4 regions of the Undibacterium sp. Di26W genome follow, and region 4 is predicted to be linked to each of the others. Evidence: predicted binding sites of a transcription regulator. Region 4 holds the regulator's gene; each other region holds the start of a gene.
What was found. Region 4 encodes sigma-54, which starts transcription at its own class of promoters, with help from an activator protein. Its sites were predicted from a motif close to TGGCANGNAANCTGCTTT; they were not measured.
Positions count from the first base shown of each region.

Region 1: the regulator sigma-54 is predicted to act here: its motif matches at 1,886-1,903, upstream of ACO0LM_RS17175 (ANTAR domain-containing response regulator).
Region 2: the regulator sigma-54 is predicted to act here: its motif matches at 2,448-2,465, upstream of ACO0LM_RS09870 (nitrate/nitrite transporter).
Region 3: the regulator sigma-54 is predicted to act here: its motif matches at 1,728-1,745, upstream of ACO0LM_RS16390 (ammonium transporter).

Region 1 is NZ_JBMPOR010000014.1:144,240-148,021, reverse strand. Features, by position in the region: gene ACO0LM_RS17180 (CmpA/NrtA family ABC transporter substrate-binding protein) at 1-673, opposite strand, end outside; gene ACO0LM_RS17175 (ANTAR domain-containing response regulator) at 1,179-1,847, opposite strand; gene tsaD (tRNA (adenosine(37)-N6)-threonylcarbamoyltransferase complex transferase subunit TsaD) at 2,005-3,033, shown strand; gene ACO0LM_RS17165 (cache domain-containing protein) at 3,073-3,546, opposite strand; gene plsY (glycerol-3-phosphate 1-O-acyltransferase PlsY) at 3,769-3,782, opposite strand, start outside.
Region 2 is NZ_JBMPOR010000006.1:160,434-164,215, forward strand. Features, by position in the region: gene ACO0LM_RS09865 (protein kinase domain-containing protein) at 1-1,180, opposite strand, end outside; gene ACO0LM_RS09870 (nitrate/nitrite transporter) at 1,204-2,418, opposite strand; gene nirB (nitrite reductase large subunit NirB) at 2,788-3,782, shown strand, end outside.
Region 3 is NZ_JBMPOR010000013.1:121,252-125,033, reverse strand. Features, by position in the region: gene ACO0LM_RS16405 (quinone-dependent dihydroorotate dehydrogenase) at 1-76, opposite strand, end outside; gene ACO0LM_RS16400 (arginyltransferase) at 163-894, opposite strand; gene aat (leucyl/phenylalanyl-tRNA--protein transferase) at 891-1,607, opposite strand; gene ACO0LM_RS16390 (ammonium transporter) at 1,796-2,998, shown strand; gene ACO0LM_RS16385 (NUDIX hydrolase) at 3,093-3,662, opposite strand.
Region 4 is NZ_JBMPOR010000017.1:53,341-57,122, forward strand. Features, by position in the region: gene hpf (ribosome hibernation-promoting factor, HPF/YfiA family) at 1-196, opposite strand, end outside; gene ACO0LM_RS18845 (RNA polymerase factor sigma-54) at 306-1,793, opposite strand; gene lptB (LPS export ABC transporter ATP-binding protein) at 1,805-2,557, opposite strand; gene lptA (lipopolysaccharide transport periplasmic protein LptA) at 2,558-3,109, opposite strand; gene lptC (LPS export ABC transporter periplasmic protein LptC) at 3,137-3,781, opposite strand; gene ACO0LM_RS18865 (KdsC family phosphatase) at 3,778-3,782, opposite strand, start outside.

The DNA.
Region 1 (3,782 bases), on a different contig from region 4:
CCGTAGTACCCAATACTTTTTCCGGATGGTCTTTCCAGATATCCTGTGTCGTTGCTGCGGTGATGCCGATACCGTCGGCAATCGCCCTGTGGTTCCAGGGTTCACCGACACAGTAACCATCCATATTGCCGACACGCATATTGGCAACCATTTGTGGTGGCGGCACGGTAATGACCTTGGCATCTTTCATGGGGTTGATGCCATGTGCCGCCAGCCAGTAATACAGCCACATGGCGTGGGTACCGGTAGGGAAAGTCTGGGCAAAGGTATATTCGCGCTTGTCGGTCTGCATCAGCTTGGCCAGGCCTGCACCATCTACCGCACCTTTTTCTGCCAGTTTTTTGGACAGCGTAATCGCCTGGCCATTATTGTTCAGCGTCATCAGTACCGACATGTCTTTCTTGTTGCCGCCGACGCCCAGTTGCACGCCATACAGCAAGCCATACAAGACATGGGCAGCATCCAGTTCACCGTTCACCAGTTTGTCGCGTACGCTGGCCCAGGATGATTCTTTGGTAGGGATAATCTTGATGCCGTATTTCTTGTCGAAACCCAGGACAGAGGCCATCACCACTGAAGCGCAATCAGTCAGTGGAATAAAGCCAATATGTACTTCTTCTTTTTCTGGCTTGTCTGATCCGGCTGCCCATACACCACCTGTACTCAGACCCATGATGCCAGCTCCCGTTGCCAATGCAGCGCTTTGCAATAAACTGCGACGTTTGAAATTCGGTTCATGATCTTCCTGCTTGTTGACATCAATGATGAGAGATTTCTTATTCGATTCCTGATTCGACATGTCTGCACTCCAGCCTGAGAAAGTTTTTCTGCAACGAAAAAAGGTGTCATTCCACGTGGTAAAAAAACCAGTAGAAAGACACCTTTGTCTAATGAGGTGACCATCGTTAGTCAGTCTCATTTATTCTGTAGCGCCAGCGTTGGCGCTTTCTCTTTCATTAGCAATTGCCGTGCCAGAGCAGATTGCGTGGCTACAGCTCTTTAACCTACCCCCAGTGATACAAAATCAAGGACTGCCAGAACTCATTTCGCACCGGAATGACGCAGCGCACCAATTACACGCACAAACTTGGACTGCCATCTGCTGTGCACTAACTATTCACCATGAGTGACCATGAGGGACCGTGCATAACCATGAGTGCGCATCAGGGAAATGCGTTCTACCCACCCAGCAAATCGGCGACATCCAGCATGCGCTGCGCCAGATCCACCAGTTTCAGGTTCTTTTCCATGGCTTGCTTGCGCATTCTTTGATAGGCTTCGTTTTCCGACAACTGATGCCTTTGCATCAACAAGCCCTTGGCCCGCTCTATGGTTTTGCGTTCAAGCAGCTTGGCCTTGGTATCCGACAATTCGCTGCGCAGCTTCTGGTCAGCGTTGAAGCGCGCCATGGCGACATCCAGCACAGGCTTGATGCGGTCCGACTGCAGCCCGGCGACGACATAGGCCGACACTCCGGCTTCCATGGCTGCGGCCATATTCGACTGGTTGCCGTCTTCTGTGAATAAGACTATGGGGCGGGGGGCGTCGCGTGTCACCATGACCATATGCTCAAGCACGTCACGTGAATCGGATTCGGCATCAATGATGATCATGTCCGGTTGCAATTGCGCTACGCGCTCACTCATATACATATCACCAGGAATCACGGCAATGATGTTATAGCCAGCCTGCAGCAACCCTATGCGCAGGGCGCGCGAACGCGCCAGCTGTGCCTGCGCGTCTTCATGCAACTCATCCTCGGTCTGTATGACCGTATTCACCACAACGATACGCAAGCTGGGCGAAACAGGCATTGTCGCATTAACACTATTCTGTTTGGTGCGCATAGATGGGCCATGGCAGATATAATCTAGGTATGCGTTCTTTAGCAAGATTCGCACCAATCCGCCATATTATTTAAGTAAAAGCATCATTTCCTGTCATTCATCGGTCCACCCATGGCGAGACGGACCAGGCTGTGCTCTGCGCCATTTAGAAATTAACATGATAGTTCTTGGAGTTGAATCTTCCTGCGATGAAACCGGCCTGGCCCTGTACGACACCGAACAGGGTCTGCTTGCCCATGCCCTGCACTCACAAATCGCCATGCACCAGGAATATGGCGGCGTCGTGCCGGAACTGGCCTCGCGTGACCATATCAGGCGTGCCTTGCCCTTGCTGACAGAAATCCTGACCACATCCGGCTTGAAGAAACAGCAGATAGATGCGATTGCCTACACCCAGGGGCCAGGCTTGGCCGGTGCCCTGCTGGTGGGTGCATCCGTCGCCTGCGGATTGGGCTTGGCGCTGGACAAGCCGGTATTGGGCGTACATCACCTGGAAGGCCATTTGCTATCGCCCTTACTGGCCAGCAAACCACCAGAATTTCCCTTCATCGCCTTGCTGGTGTCGGGTGGGCACACGCAATTGATGCGTGTCGATGGGGTGGGTCGCTATCAATTACTGGGAGAGACGCTGGACGATGCTGCCGGTGAAGCTTTTGACAAATCGGCCAAATTGCTGGGCCTGTCTTACCCTGGCGGCCCAGCTATTTCACGCATGGCAGAATTTGGTGATCCAACTGTTTATAAATTCCCGCGTCCCATGTTGCATTCCAAAGATTTGAATTTCAGTTTTTCTGGCTTGAAAACTGCAGTCCTGACAGTCGTCAAAAATCACCCTGCGAATATTTGTGAACAGGACAAAGCCAATATCGCCCGTGGTTTTGTCGATGCCATTGTGGACGTACTGACAGCGAAATGTGTGACGGCGATACGCGAGAGTGGCTTGAAGCGGCTGGTGATTGCCGGGGGCGTCGGCGCGAATCAGCAATTGCGCGCATCCTTGAATGCAGCGGCACAAAAACGCCGCTTTCAAGTCTATTACCCCGAGTTGGAATTCTGTACCGACAATGGTGCGATGATTGCCTTTGCCGGTGCCATGCGACTCAAAAAAAATCCCGCACTGGCTACACGGGACTATGGTTTCAATGTACGGCCACGCTGGCCTTTGCAAGAATTACTGGAAGCCTGACAGGCTACCGCACCCAGGTCTTCATCGGCCTGGGCTACTTTACTTGTAGATGCCACAACCAACAATCACGCCCTCATATTTTTCTATGTACATGGACTTGGGCTCTATCTGTTTGGTGCTTGGATTGACAAATTTATAGTCTTGCCAGCCTTTACCCTTGGCCTTGACTAATTCCAGCCGTTCGCGGATAAAGAATTTACCATCCACATCGGTAAGATCTATCATGTCCTTGCCAACCATCTTGGGATTCAGGTGGGCGATATTTTTGCCCTTCATGTCGTACACGACCACATATAAATCCCGGTCCTGATATTGACCATCACGTTTATTGATCTCAGCGACGATGGTGTCAACGCCATTCTTTTTCATGGCATCAATCGCTTTTTGCACCAATGCTTTTGCTTCATTGGCTGTGCCATGCTCAGCGGCATGTACCGGCAGGCTCATTAACACCAGCACAAAACTGATCAGGCAAAAATTCAGGAAACGCAAACGGTATGAACTCGCAATCATTTCCAGCTCCATCGTGTGAGGGTGCAAGGCTGTGATAGCCCAGGTAACCCAAGTAACTCATCAATTTCTTAGAGCCGTTTACGATCTTACATCTGAGACTTACGCAAAACCGCCCTACATACGTTGCAGGGCCTTACTGGGACAATTTTGCATAAGTCCTGACATTGTTACTTCAGGATAATTAACAAACTGAAAAAAATCTAGCGCTATTTGCCGCATTACTTACTTTTTAACAC
Region 2 (3,782 bases), on a different contig from region 4:
GTTTGATGTCCCTATGCAATATGCTGCGCCGGTGCAGGGCACCGACGGCGCGCACCAGTTTGCCACCGTATACGACGGCTTCGGGTACGGTAAAGTGCTGCCCGGCATCCAGCCGCCTTTGCAGTGAATCGCCGGCATGCCAGGTGGACAGGTAATACAGGTAATTTCTTTGTTCAGGTGTGATCACCTGCGGGAAAAAGCGGGCGACCACGCGTTTCGCCAGCCAGGCTTCATGCGCAAAGGCTGAGCGCTCCTGGGCATCTGTGGCACGGTCAGGGTGCAGGGTCTTCAACACCAGCTTGCGATGATGTACCGGATCGGTCACGCGGTATAGCAGGGTGGTCTGCGAGGTATGCATGATTTCATCAATCACATACCCATCCAGCATCTGGCCGGGCTTCATGCGGGGCGGTACCGGCAAGACATGCAATTCGGTAATGGCATCCCGCAAGTCACCTTCCGGCAGTTCTTGCACACGCACCACCAGGGCGCTGCAATTATCTTGTGAGCCGGCCTTCATCGCGGCTTCGCATAATGCGGTGCAGGCTAGTTCCGGGCTCAGGCTTTGGGCGCTGACCTGGCGCAGGAAATCGCTCAGGTCATATTCACTGATGGCTGCCCAGACGCCGTCACTGGCCAGCAGGAATACGTCGCCGGCACGCAATTCACCCATGCCATGGTCGATCACCAGATGTGAATCCAGGCCGATTGCGCGCGTCAGTACATGCTGCATTTCTGGCCTGTCCCAGACATGGTCCTGCGTCAGTTTCTGCAAGTGGTCATTACGCAGCAGATAGCAGCGGGTATCGCCGACATGGGCGCTGTAATACATGCGTCCGCGCAAGACCAGGGTGGTCAGGGTGGTGGCCATGCCTGCCAGCTCGCGCCTGACCGAGCCTTGCTGCTGCACCCAGCTATTCATGGCGACCACGACTTTTTCCAGTGCCGTGGTCACTTCCCAGGTGTCCGGGGTGGCGTAGTAATCGGTCAGCAAACCGCGTACCACATATTCAGCCGCTTCACGCCCGCCTTCACTGCCGGATACGCCATCGGCGACGGCCAGTATCATGCCCTTGCTTGACAGTTCCGGCTCACCCGGCGTCACCATGCCGACAAAATCTTCATTACGACTGCGTATACCTGCGACAGACTGATAGCCGGTGGTGACGATAAGAGGCATGGTGTGGGATGACCTTCAGGTGATCAGATTTTTGCAGTGGTCATGGCGGCAGAACCCCATGTGGTGCGCCAGCGTTTCTTGACCAATGATAAACCGAGCAGGGCGACGATGGCCAGGCCGGCAAAAATCGACAGGCCCAGTTGATAACTGCCGGTGATCTGGCGTGAGTAACCCATGCTGGCCGCCAGGTAAAAACCACCTATGCCGCCGGCCATGCCAACCAGGCCGGTCATGACGCCCATCTCTTTACGGAAGCGTTGTGGTACCAGCTGGAACACTGCACCATTGCCGGTACCCAGTGCCAGCATGGCGATCACAAAGACAATCACAGCCGCCACGGATGACTGCAAGCCAGTCGCAGCAATAAACAGGAAGGCTGCAGCAATGGTGTACATCACCGACAGCGTCTTGATACCGCCGATGCGGTCAGCAATGCGGCCACCAAACGGGCGCACCAGTGAACCGGCAAAAACGCAGGCAGCCGTGAAATAACCGGCCTGTACCGGTGACAAACCATATTGGGTATTGAAATAAATGGTCAGTGACGATGCCAGGCCAGAAAAACCACCAAAGGTCACGCTATAAAAGAACATGAACCACCAGGCATCCTTGTCTTTCAGCACCGCCAGGTATTCACCCAGTGATTTGCTGGCTGTGTCACCCGGCGCGTCCTTGGCAAACACCAGGTAGACAATCAGTGCCACCAATAACGGGATCAGGGCTAGTCCAAACACATTCGACCAGCCGTAAGCGATGGCCAGTGCCGGCGCAAACAGTGCAGCAAAAGCAGTACCGGAATTGCCCGCGCCGGCAATGCCCAGCGCCGTACCCTGATGTTCTGGCGGATACCAGCGTGACGCCAGCGGCAGCGCAACGGCAAAGGCAGAACCGGCCACGCCCAGGATCACACCCAGGAACAGCAACTGTTCATAACTGTGTATATTGCCCAGCCAGGCCCAGCACAGACCAACCAGCACCACGACCTGACCTATCAGGCCAGCTTTTTTAGGTTTCAGATGATCAACCAGAATACCCATCACGATACGTAACAGTGCACCAGCCAGCAAAGGCGTGGCAACGATCAGGCCTTTTTGTGCCGCTGTCAACCCCAGGTCTTTGGATATCTGTATCGCCAAGGGGCCTAACAGAACCCAGACCATGAAACTCAGGTCAAAGTAAAAGAAAGACGCTAACAGGGTTGGCGGATGGCCAGCTTTCCAGAATGATGTTTTTTGCATGATCGCTCCAATGATGAACGATCATGCCACTTGCAAGTGCCGTGCCATCAAATTGTGCAGGATATGCAGCGACCAATGATTAAATCCGGCACAAAATGCGCGAAAAACGTGCGTTGCGTAAATTAAATGGTGCAGTGCACTAGTTTGGCCTGCTCATTTTGTGTAAAACCAGGGTTTTTTATGCTGCGCTTCAGTAAGTGGCATTACTTATCACGGGATTGAGTAATTGTTGGTTTTCCCTGTGCAAAGCTATTTTATATATGGTTATATTGGTGCGCACTGAATAAAGCGGGAAAAGTTGTTTTCCCGGAAATTTCGAACTGGCATTGCTCTTGCTTATAGATCGCGGAGACATGTAAAGGAGCAGCCATGAAGAAATTAAAGCTAGTGATGGTCGGGAATGGTATGGCAGGTGTGCGTACCCTTGAAGAGTTGATCAAGATTGCCCCGGATTTGTACGACATTACCGTTTTTGGTGCAGAACCCTATGCCAATTACAACCGCATCCTGTTATCACCGGTGCTGGCGGGTGAGCAAACTATCAAGGACATCATGCTCAATGATGTCGATTGGTATGAAGAAAATAATATCACCCTGCACCTCGGTAAAAAAATCACCAAAATCGATCGTCACAAACGCATCGTGATTGCCGAAGATGGCACCCAGACCGAATACGACCGCCTGCTGCTGGCGACTGGTTCCACTCCTTTCATGCTGCCGGTACCTGGCAAAGACCTCAAGGGCGTGATCGCCTACCGCGATATTCATGACACCAATGCCATGATAGACGCAGCCGAAAAACATACGCACGCCGTCGTCATTGGTGGCGGCCTGCTGGGGCTGGAAGCTGCCAATGGTCTTAAAATGCGCGGCATGAGTGTCTCTGTCGTGCATCTGCCTGGCTGGTTGATGGAACGTCAGTTGGACCCTGTTGCCGGCAAGATGCTGCAAAAATCCCTGGAAGACCGTGGCCTGAATTTCCTGCTTGAAAAAAATACCGAAGCCATTACCGGTGACGAGAATGGCCATGTGAAATCCATACGTTTTACCGATGGCCTGGAAATCCCGGCGCAACTGATCGTCATGGCTGTCGGCATACGCCCGAACACAGCCCTGGCAGAATCTGCCGGCCTGTACTGCAACCGCGGCATCATCGTCAATGACACCATGCAGACCTATGACCCGCGTATTTATTCTGTCGGTGAATGCGTCAATCATCGCGGCACAGTGTACGGTCTGGTTGCACCTTTGTTTGAAATGGCCAAGGTCTGCGCCAATCACCTGGCGAATTTTGGTATTGGTCGTTATCAGGGCTCAGTCACATCCACCAAACTGAAAGTGACAGGCATCGACCTGTTTTCTGC
Region 3 (3,782 bases), on a different contig from region 4:
TCAGGTGATGCGCATTTTCCGGGTCCATTGCAAACAGGGCAGGGCGGACCAGGGAATAAAGAAGTTTCGCGGACATGAAATTATGAGGGGAAGAAAAAGTGAAAAAATAGTGGTGACGAACGTGGAAGATGCAGTGGCCTGCACGAGACGATCAATACAGCGTCATGCCTCGCGCAAGGTCTGCCAGCGTCCCTGCATCAAGGCATCCAGCGGGCGGAAATTGGTTTTGTAAGCCATCTTGGGGCTGGCCGCAATCCAGTAACCCAGATACACATACGGCAGCTTTAACAACCGGGTTTGCTCTATCTGCCACAGCACATTGTAGGTACCGTAAGATGCGGATACATCGTCCGGATCATAAAAGGTATATACCGATGACAGGCCATCAGTCAGCACATCGATAATGCTGACCATGCGCAAGACTTGCTGTTCATCCCTGAACTCCACCAGGCGGGTATTGACCCGGCTTTGCAGTAAAAATTGGGCATACTGGTCGCGGCTGTCATGGTCCATGCCGCCACCGGCATGGCGCTCGCCCTGATAGCGCTGATAGAGCTCATAGTGTTCTTGCGCATAACTAAGGCTGGTGACGCGCGCCGTCAGCTTGCCGTGTTTTTTCCAGGCGCGCCGCTGGCTGCGATTGGTTTCAAATTCCTGCACGCGTATACGCACTGGCGTGCAGGCCTGGCAGTTATCGCAATGCGGTCGGTAGATAAAGATGCCGCTACGCCGGAAACCACTCTTCACCAGTTCTGAATACGCATCCGCATTGATCAGATGTGCAGGCGTTGCCACCTGCGAGCGCGCCTGCAAGCCTTCCAGATAACTGCAAGGGTAGGGCGCTGTCGCATAAAATTGTATGCTGGCGAAAGGTAGTTCGTTAAGTTGGGTCACAGACTGATCTTGTTGGTGATGGTCCAATCGGTAATGGCTGGCAGGGCAGTGGCATGTTCCAGTCGGCGCAAAAACTCGCTGCGTGCAATCGGTTTTGCGCCCAGAGATGCCAAATGTCCTGTCTCTTGCTGGCAGTCTATCATTTTCACGTCATGTTCACGCAAGAAAAATACCAGGTGGCTCAGGGCAATTTTAGAGGCATCCGTGACCCTGGCAAACATGGATTCACCATAGAACATGCGCCCTATGCAAACGCCGTAAGCCCCACCCACCAGTTCCCCGTTCAGCCACACCTCTGCCGAATGAGCATAACCCGCTTTGTGCAAATCACAATAACCGGCCACGATGTCTTCAGAAATCCAGGTGCCTTCCCGGTCCTTGCGTGGCGCGGCACAGGCGCGCATCACCTGTTCAAAGGCAGTGTCAAAGCGTAGCTGCCAGCGGTCATCTTTACTGATCTGGCGCAGGCGCTTTTTCAAGCTGGCGGATACCTTGAAGTCTTGCACTTGTAACACCATGCGTGGATCGGTAGACCACCACAGTATCGGCTGCCCCTCAGAAAACCAGGGGAAAATGCCATTCCTGTAGGCATACAACAGGCGGCTGGCCGATAAATCGGCTCCGGCTGCCAGCAAGCCTGCCGCCCCGTCTTTTTCTGTAAGCGCCGTGCTGGGGTGAGGGAAGGGGCTATCTGCTTCCAGCCAGGGTATCACGTTGCCATTCCATAGTGATGCACCAAAAAAACGCCATTTTTTAGTGCGGGGTGATGCCCCGCTAACTCATCCAAACTTAAATTCTTCATTAAATCAATCACTTATCAATTTGCACTAAATTGGAACGTATTTTGCTTTATCGGTGCGCCATTTATATAAATCTGCACTTTTATTGGGAGAATTTTTGCATGACCGCACAAAATAGTAGCACCGATGCATTGTTTATCTTGTTGGGCGCCATCATGATTCTAGCAATGCACGCCGGTTTTGCGTTTTTAGAATTAGGTACAGTACGCAAGAAAAACCAGGTCAATGCCCTGGTCAAGATTCTTGTTGATTTTGCCGTATCCACCATTGCCTATTTCTTTGTGGGCTATACCGTTGCCTATGGCGTACAGTTTTATTCCGGGGCCGAAGTGCTGGTTGCCAAAAACGGTTTTGAACTGGTCAAGTTCTTTTTCTTGCTGACCTTTGCCGCTGCCATACCCGCCATTATCTCAGGTGGTATTGCCGAACGGGCAAAATTTCACCCACAACTGATTGCCACAGCCTTGCTGGTAGGTGTCTTGTACCCTTTCTTTGAAGGTATCGCCTGGAACCAGCGTTTTGGCATACAGGCCTGGCTGAAAATGGCATTTTCTGAAGAATTTCATGACTTTGCCGGTTCTGTCGTCGTGCACGCCTTTGGCGGCTGGGTTGCCTTGCCCGCCGTCTTGTTGCTGGGGGCACGTCGGGGCCGCTACATGAAAAACGGTGCCATTGCCGCCCACCCGCCATCCAGCATCCCTTTCCTGGCGTTGGGCGCATGGATACTGACAGTAGGCTGGTTCGGCTTCAACGTCATGAGCGCACAAACTCTGGACAAAATGAATGGCCTGGTGGCCATCAATTCCCTGATGGCCATGGTTGGTGGCACCCTGGTGGCATTCTTGATGGGCAAGAATGACCCAGGTTTCGTCTATAACGGCCCACTGGCGGGCCTGGTGGCGGTCTGCGCCGGTTCTGATCTCATGCATCCGCTGGGCGCGCTGGTCACCGGTGGCATTGCCGGTGCCATCTTTGTCTGGATGTTTACCTGGACCCAGAATAAATGGAAGGTGGATGATGTATTGGGTGTCTGGCCCCTGCATGGTTTGTGTGGTGCCTGGGGTGGTATCGCCGCCGGCATCTTTGGCATGAAGTCTTTGGGCGGCCTGGGTGGCGTCAGCTTCATGTCGCAACTGCTGGGCACGCTGATGGGTGTGGCGATTGCTTTTGTCGGTGGCTATGTTATCTATGCCAGCCTGAAGAAACTGATAGGCATACGCCTGGACCCGGAAGAAGAGTTTGAAGGCGCAGATTTATCGATACACAAAATCTCGTCCACTGCCGAACGCGAAACCAGTTGGTGATGACGAAAAAAATGGGCGATCAATTCGCCCATTTTTATGCCTGCGCCCGGTTCAATCATGCATATCGGTCACGATTAGCCGCGATTAACCACGATCAGCCATGCCGTATGGGCTTAAAAATATCATGCGCATGCACCTCATATTGCCCACCCTGTTTCACCTGCGCCAGGTTGGCAAAGAAAAATTTCAACGTATGCGTCGTGGTAGGAAAGGCGATGTCTTCCCAGGGGATCTGTTCTTCAGAAAACAGCGCCACTTCCAGGCTTTCCACGCCTGCAGCATAATCCAGGTCAAGCAGGGTGGCGCGATAAAACAGATGCACCTGATGTACATGTGGCACGTTCAGAATCGAAAACAGTTCATGTAACTTGATATGGGCACCAGCTTCTTCGTCTGTTTCGCGCTGCGCAGCCTGTGATGTGGTTTCATTGTTTTCCATAAAACCGGCAGGCAAGGTCCAGAAACCCAGGCGCGGCTCAATCGCACGCCTGCACAGCAAGACCTTGGTCACGCCATCATCTTCCCATACCGGAATAGAGCCAACCACCATCTTGGGGTTTTGATAGTGGATAGTGCCGCAAGCCGGACAGACAAAACGTTCACGGGTGTCATCAGCAGGAATTTGCAAGACGACTGGGGACGCACATTCAGAACAGAATTTCATGAGAAAAAGAGTGGAAATTGGCGAATCCTCAGAGTGTAACACCTGTCCACCCAACTACCGCAATAGTCCGAATCCCATAAAAGGATTGCGCAGAGCAGCAAAACAATGTATAGTTTCATT
Region 4 (3,782 bases):
TATCTTTGCCACTGATATGCAGATTAATGTCGGCTTTGTGTCGTTTTTCCTTTTCCCGGAGCTTGTCCACCGTCAGGATGACGGCGATATCAATGACCTGGTCGAAATGTCGCCTGATACGTTCTAGTTTGGTATGTACATATTCACGAATTGCAGGAGTTACTTCGACGTGATGTCCACTGATGGTGAGATTCATACTGTGCTCCTATAGTGATGTTGCTTGCTGTAACGATAAGCTCATTGCTGTCTTATTGCCTTGAGCTAAATCATATATAGCAATTCAAACCGTGATTACAAGGACTTGCTTACAAAGATTTACGCAAACTCACTGGGGGGATTTTTAGGGCTTCACGGTATTTGGCAACTGTCCGTCGGGCAATTACCATGCCCTGTTCACCCAGCATGTCTGCAATTTTGCTATCAGAGAGTGGGCTTTTCTGGTCTTCTGCTCCTATCAACTGCTTGATGAGTGCGCGTATCGCGGTGGAAGATGCTTCTCCCCCTGTTTCCGTCGCGACATGGCTGCCGAAAAAGTATTTCAACTCAAACATGCCGTGAGGGGTCAGCATGTATTTTTGAGTTGTTACACGTGAGATAGTGCTCTCGTGTAATCCTAGTGTATCAGCAATTTCGCGCAAAACAAGGGGGCGCATGGCGACAGCACCGTGTGTGAAAAAATTACGTTGCCTTTCAACTATCGCTTGTGCAACGCGCAAAATGGTGTCGAAACGTTGCCGCATGTTCTTGATGAGCCAGCGCGCCTCTTGTAGCTGTGAGCCGAGTCCGCCTTCCCCCCGGTTTTGCTTCATGATGTTGGCATACATGCTACTAACCCGCAATTTGGGCATGACATCCTGATTCAGCGTGACTTGCCAGCCATTGCCTGATTTTTTGACGATGACGTCTGGCACCACATAATCCGATTCATCGACTGCAAAGTCGATACCCGGACGGGGCTTGCACAGTCTGATGACAGTTTGTGCGTCGCGCAAATCTTCATCGTCGCAGTCGAGAATTTTCTTGAGTTTGGTGAAATCTCTTTGTGCAAATAAAGTCAGTTGCGTTTCGACAATCTGCAAGGCCAGCCTGCGTGTCACGAAAGCAATTTTAGGCAGGCGTTTGATTTGCAGGGCCAGGCATTCAGAAGGTGTGCGAGCGCCCACACCGGCTGGGTCGAAGCTCTGCAGCATGTTCAGGGCAAATGCCAGCTCTTCTGGCTCCACGCACAATTCCAGTGGCAGGCTGGCATGGATTTCATCCAGGGTTTCTGTCAGGTAGCCATTGTTGTCAATGGCATCAATCATCAACTCGACCAGGGCGCGGTCACGCAGCTCGCGCAGGTTAAGGCGCATTTGTTCCTGCAGATGTTCACGCAGGGTGATGTGGGCAGCACCCAGTTGCGGGCGACCATCTTCATCATCGCTGCTTTTGCTGCCATGATGCACGTCATCAAAACTCCAGTCCTCTTCACTGGCGCTGAGGGCTTCGTTACTGACGGCGCTATCGGCATCACCCTGAACTTCCGTAGTACTGTTGCTTTCTTCGCGGGATGCAGGGGCTTCCATACCTGCATCGGCGGCGGTGCTGCTGGTATTGATGGCACCATCGGCCAACAGGCGCACGGCATGGTCCAGCGGATCATCCACACGCTCCAGCATGGGATTTTCGATGAGCAGGGTTTCCAGCTCCTGGTGCAATTCCAATGTGGACAATTGCAGCAAGCGTATAGATTGCTGCAATTGAGGCGTCAATGCCAGATGCTGGGACGTGCGTAGTTGCAGGCTTTGTTTCATGATGATTCCCGTCACATCCGGAAATGTTCTCCCAGATAGACGCGACGCACGGATTCATTTTGTATGATGTCGTCTGGCTTGCCGCTGGCCAGTACAGCGCCTTGATTGATGATGTAGGCGTGATCGCAGATGCCCAGGGTTTCACGCACGTTGTGGTCGGTAATCAGCACGCCGATACCGCGCTCCTTGAGGAAGCGCACAATACGCTGGATTTCAATCACGGCTATCGGGTCAACACCGGCAAAGGGTTCATCCAGCAAGACGAAGCGCGGATTAGTGGCGAGGGCGCGGGCAATTTCTACCCGCCGGCGTTCGCCGCCTGATAGTGACAGCGCCTGATTTTCCCTGATCTTTTCAATCTGCAAATCGGCCAGCAAGGCATTGAGTCTTTTGACAATGGATTTTTCTGAAAGAAATTTTCCATTGGCATCTTTTTGCAATTCCAGCACGGCGCGGATATTGTCTTCTACCGTCAGCTTGCGAAATACGGACGCTTCCTGCGGCAGGTAGGACAAACCCAGCACGGCTCTCTGGTGTATCGGCAGTTGTGAGATATTGACGGCGTCGATCGTGATATCGCCGGCGTCAGATGGCACCAGGCCAACGATCATGTAGAAGGAGGTGGTTTTGCCGGCACCATTCGGGCCCAGCAAACCAACCACTTCACCGCTTTTCACTTCCAGCGAGACGTCGCGCACCACCTGGCGCGCACCGTAGCGTTTTTGCAATCCCTTGACGATCAAGGTACTAGGCGTGGCAGTCATTTAATTGGTCTGTTTGGGTTGCAGGGTGATTTTGACGCGGCCAGCACCGTCTACATGCTGGCCCGTGGTTGAATTGGTACCGACAGCGATATCATTTTTACTGTCATAGGACAGGTATTCCCCTTCCTGTTCCTGGGTGACTTTCTTGCCTTCCAGATAGCGGATCTTGGCTTTGGAGATGAACTTGACGATTTCTGTCGTCTGATTGTATTCAGCGCGATCGGCTTCGCCTTCTACCCACAGATCCGGGCCGCCATCCCGTTTTTGCCGGAAGCTTATTTTTTTGCTGACTCCGCCGGTCAGCACGACAAACTCGTCACCGTTCGGGGCTTCGGTGACGACGGCTTTTTCTGAATTGACGATCAGGGTGCCGCGCACCAGTTGCACGCCTTTGGACAAGACGCGTACGCTGTTTTTTCCGTCTATTTCAGAATAACCGGCTTCTATGACTGTTTCTTTGAGGCTGTCAGCTTTTTCTGCACTTGCAGGCGTGTGCACTAATGCAAAACAGGCCAGTCCCAGGCATGGGCCAAGGGAGCGTGTCAATTTCATATTTTTCATTGGCAAATATCGCTTTCTCTATTTGGATGGTGTGGAGGGAGCATATTCACGTTTTTTCAAGTGAATACGCACCTTGCTCAGCAGGGCCAGATGCTGGGTGGAATTGTTGGCCTCCATGCCGATGGCTGTGGTGTCCACTTTTCCTGTTTTGACGGTGACGTGTTTGTCGGTTTTGACAATATCATCGTCGGGTAATAACAATAGATAATCGGTTTCCAGTCGCATGAATTGCGAGCTGAGGCCTTCTGGCCTTTCCATGCTGACATTGTCATACAGGCGCACCTCATCGTGTTCACGCTTGGGTGTGATCACCATGGATTTTTGTGATACAACGGCCAGGTCAGCCAGCAAATGCAAAGGTGGGCGATCAACATCAAAGCTATTGATTTGCGGACGCTGAATTTCTATATTGTCATTGCGTGGCAGATGTATCAGGCGTTCGCCAGTGATATGGTAATTCGCCTTGCCATTATTCGACAAACGGATGAAATTGAATTTTTCTACATAGTAATCCGGTGCCGAGCGTGCCGATGTACGGTTCTGTTCATCATTCGCATTGCGGCGTATGACTTCCATCACCCAGATGGTACCCAGGGTAATGACGCCCAGCAGTATCACTGCCAGCCAGATGCGAAAGCGGTCTATGGTCATATGATGTTTCATG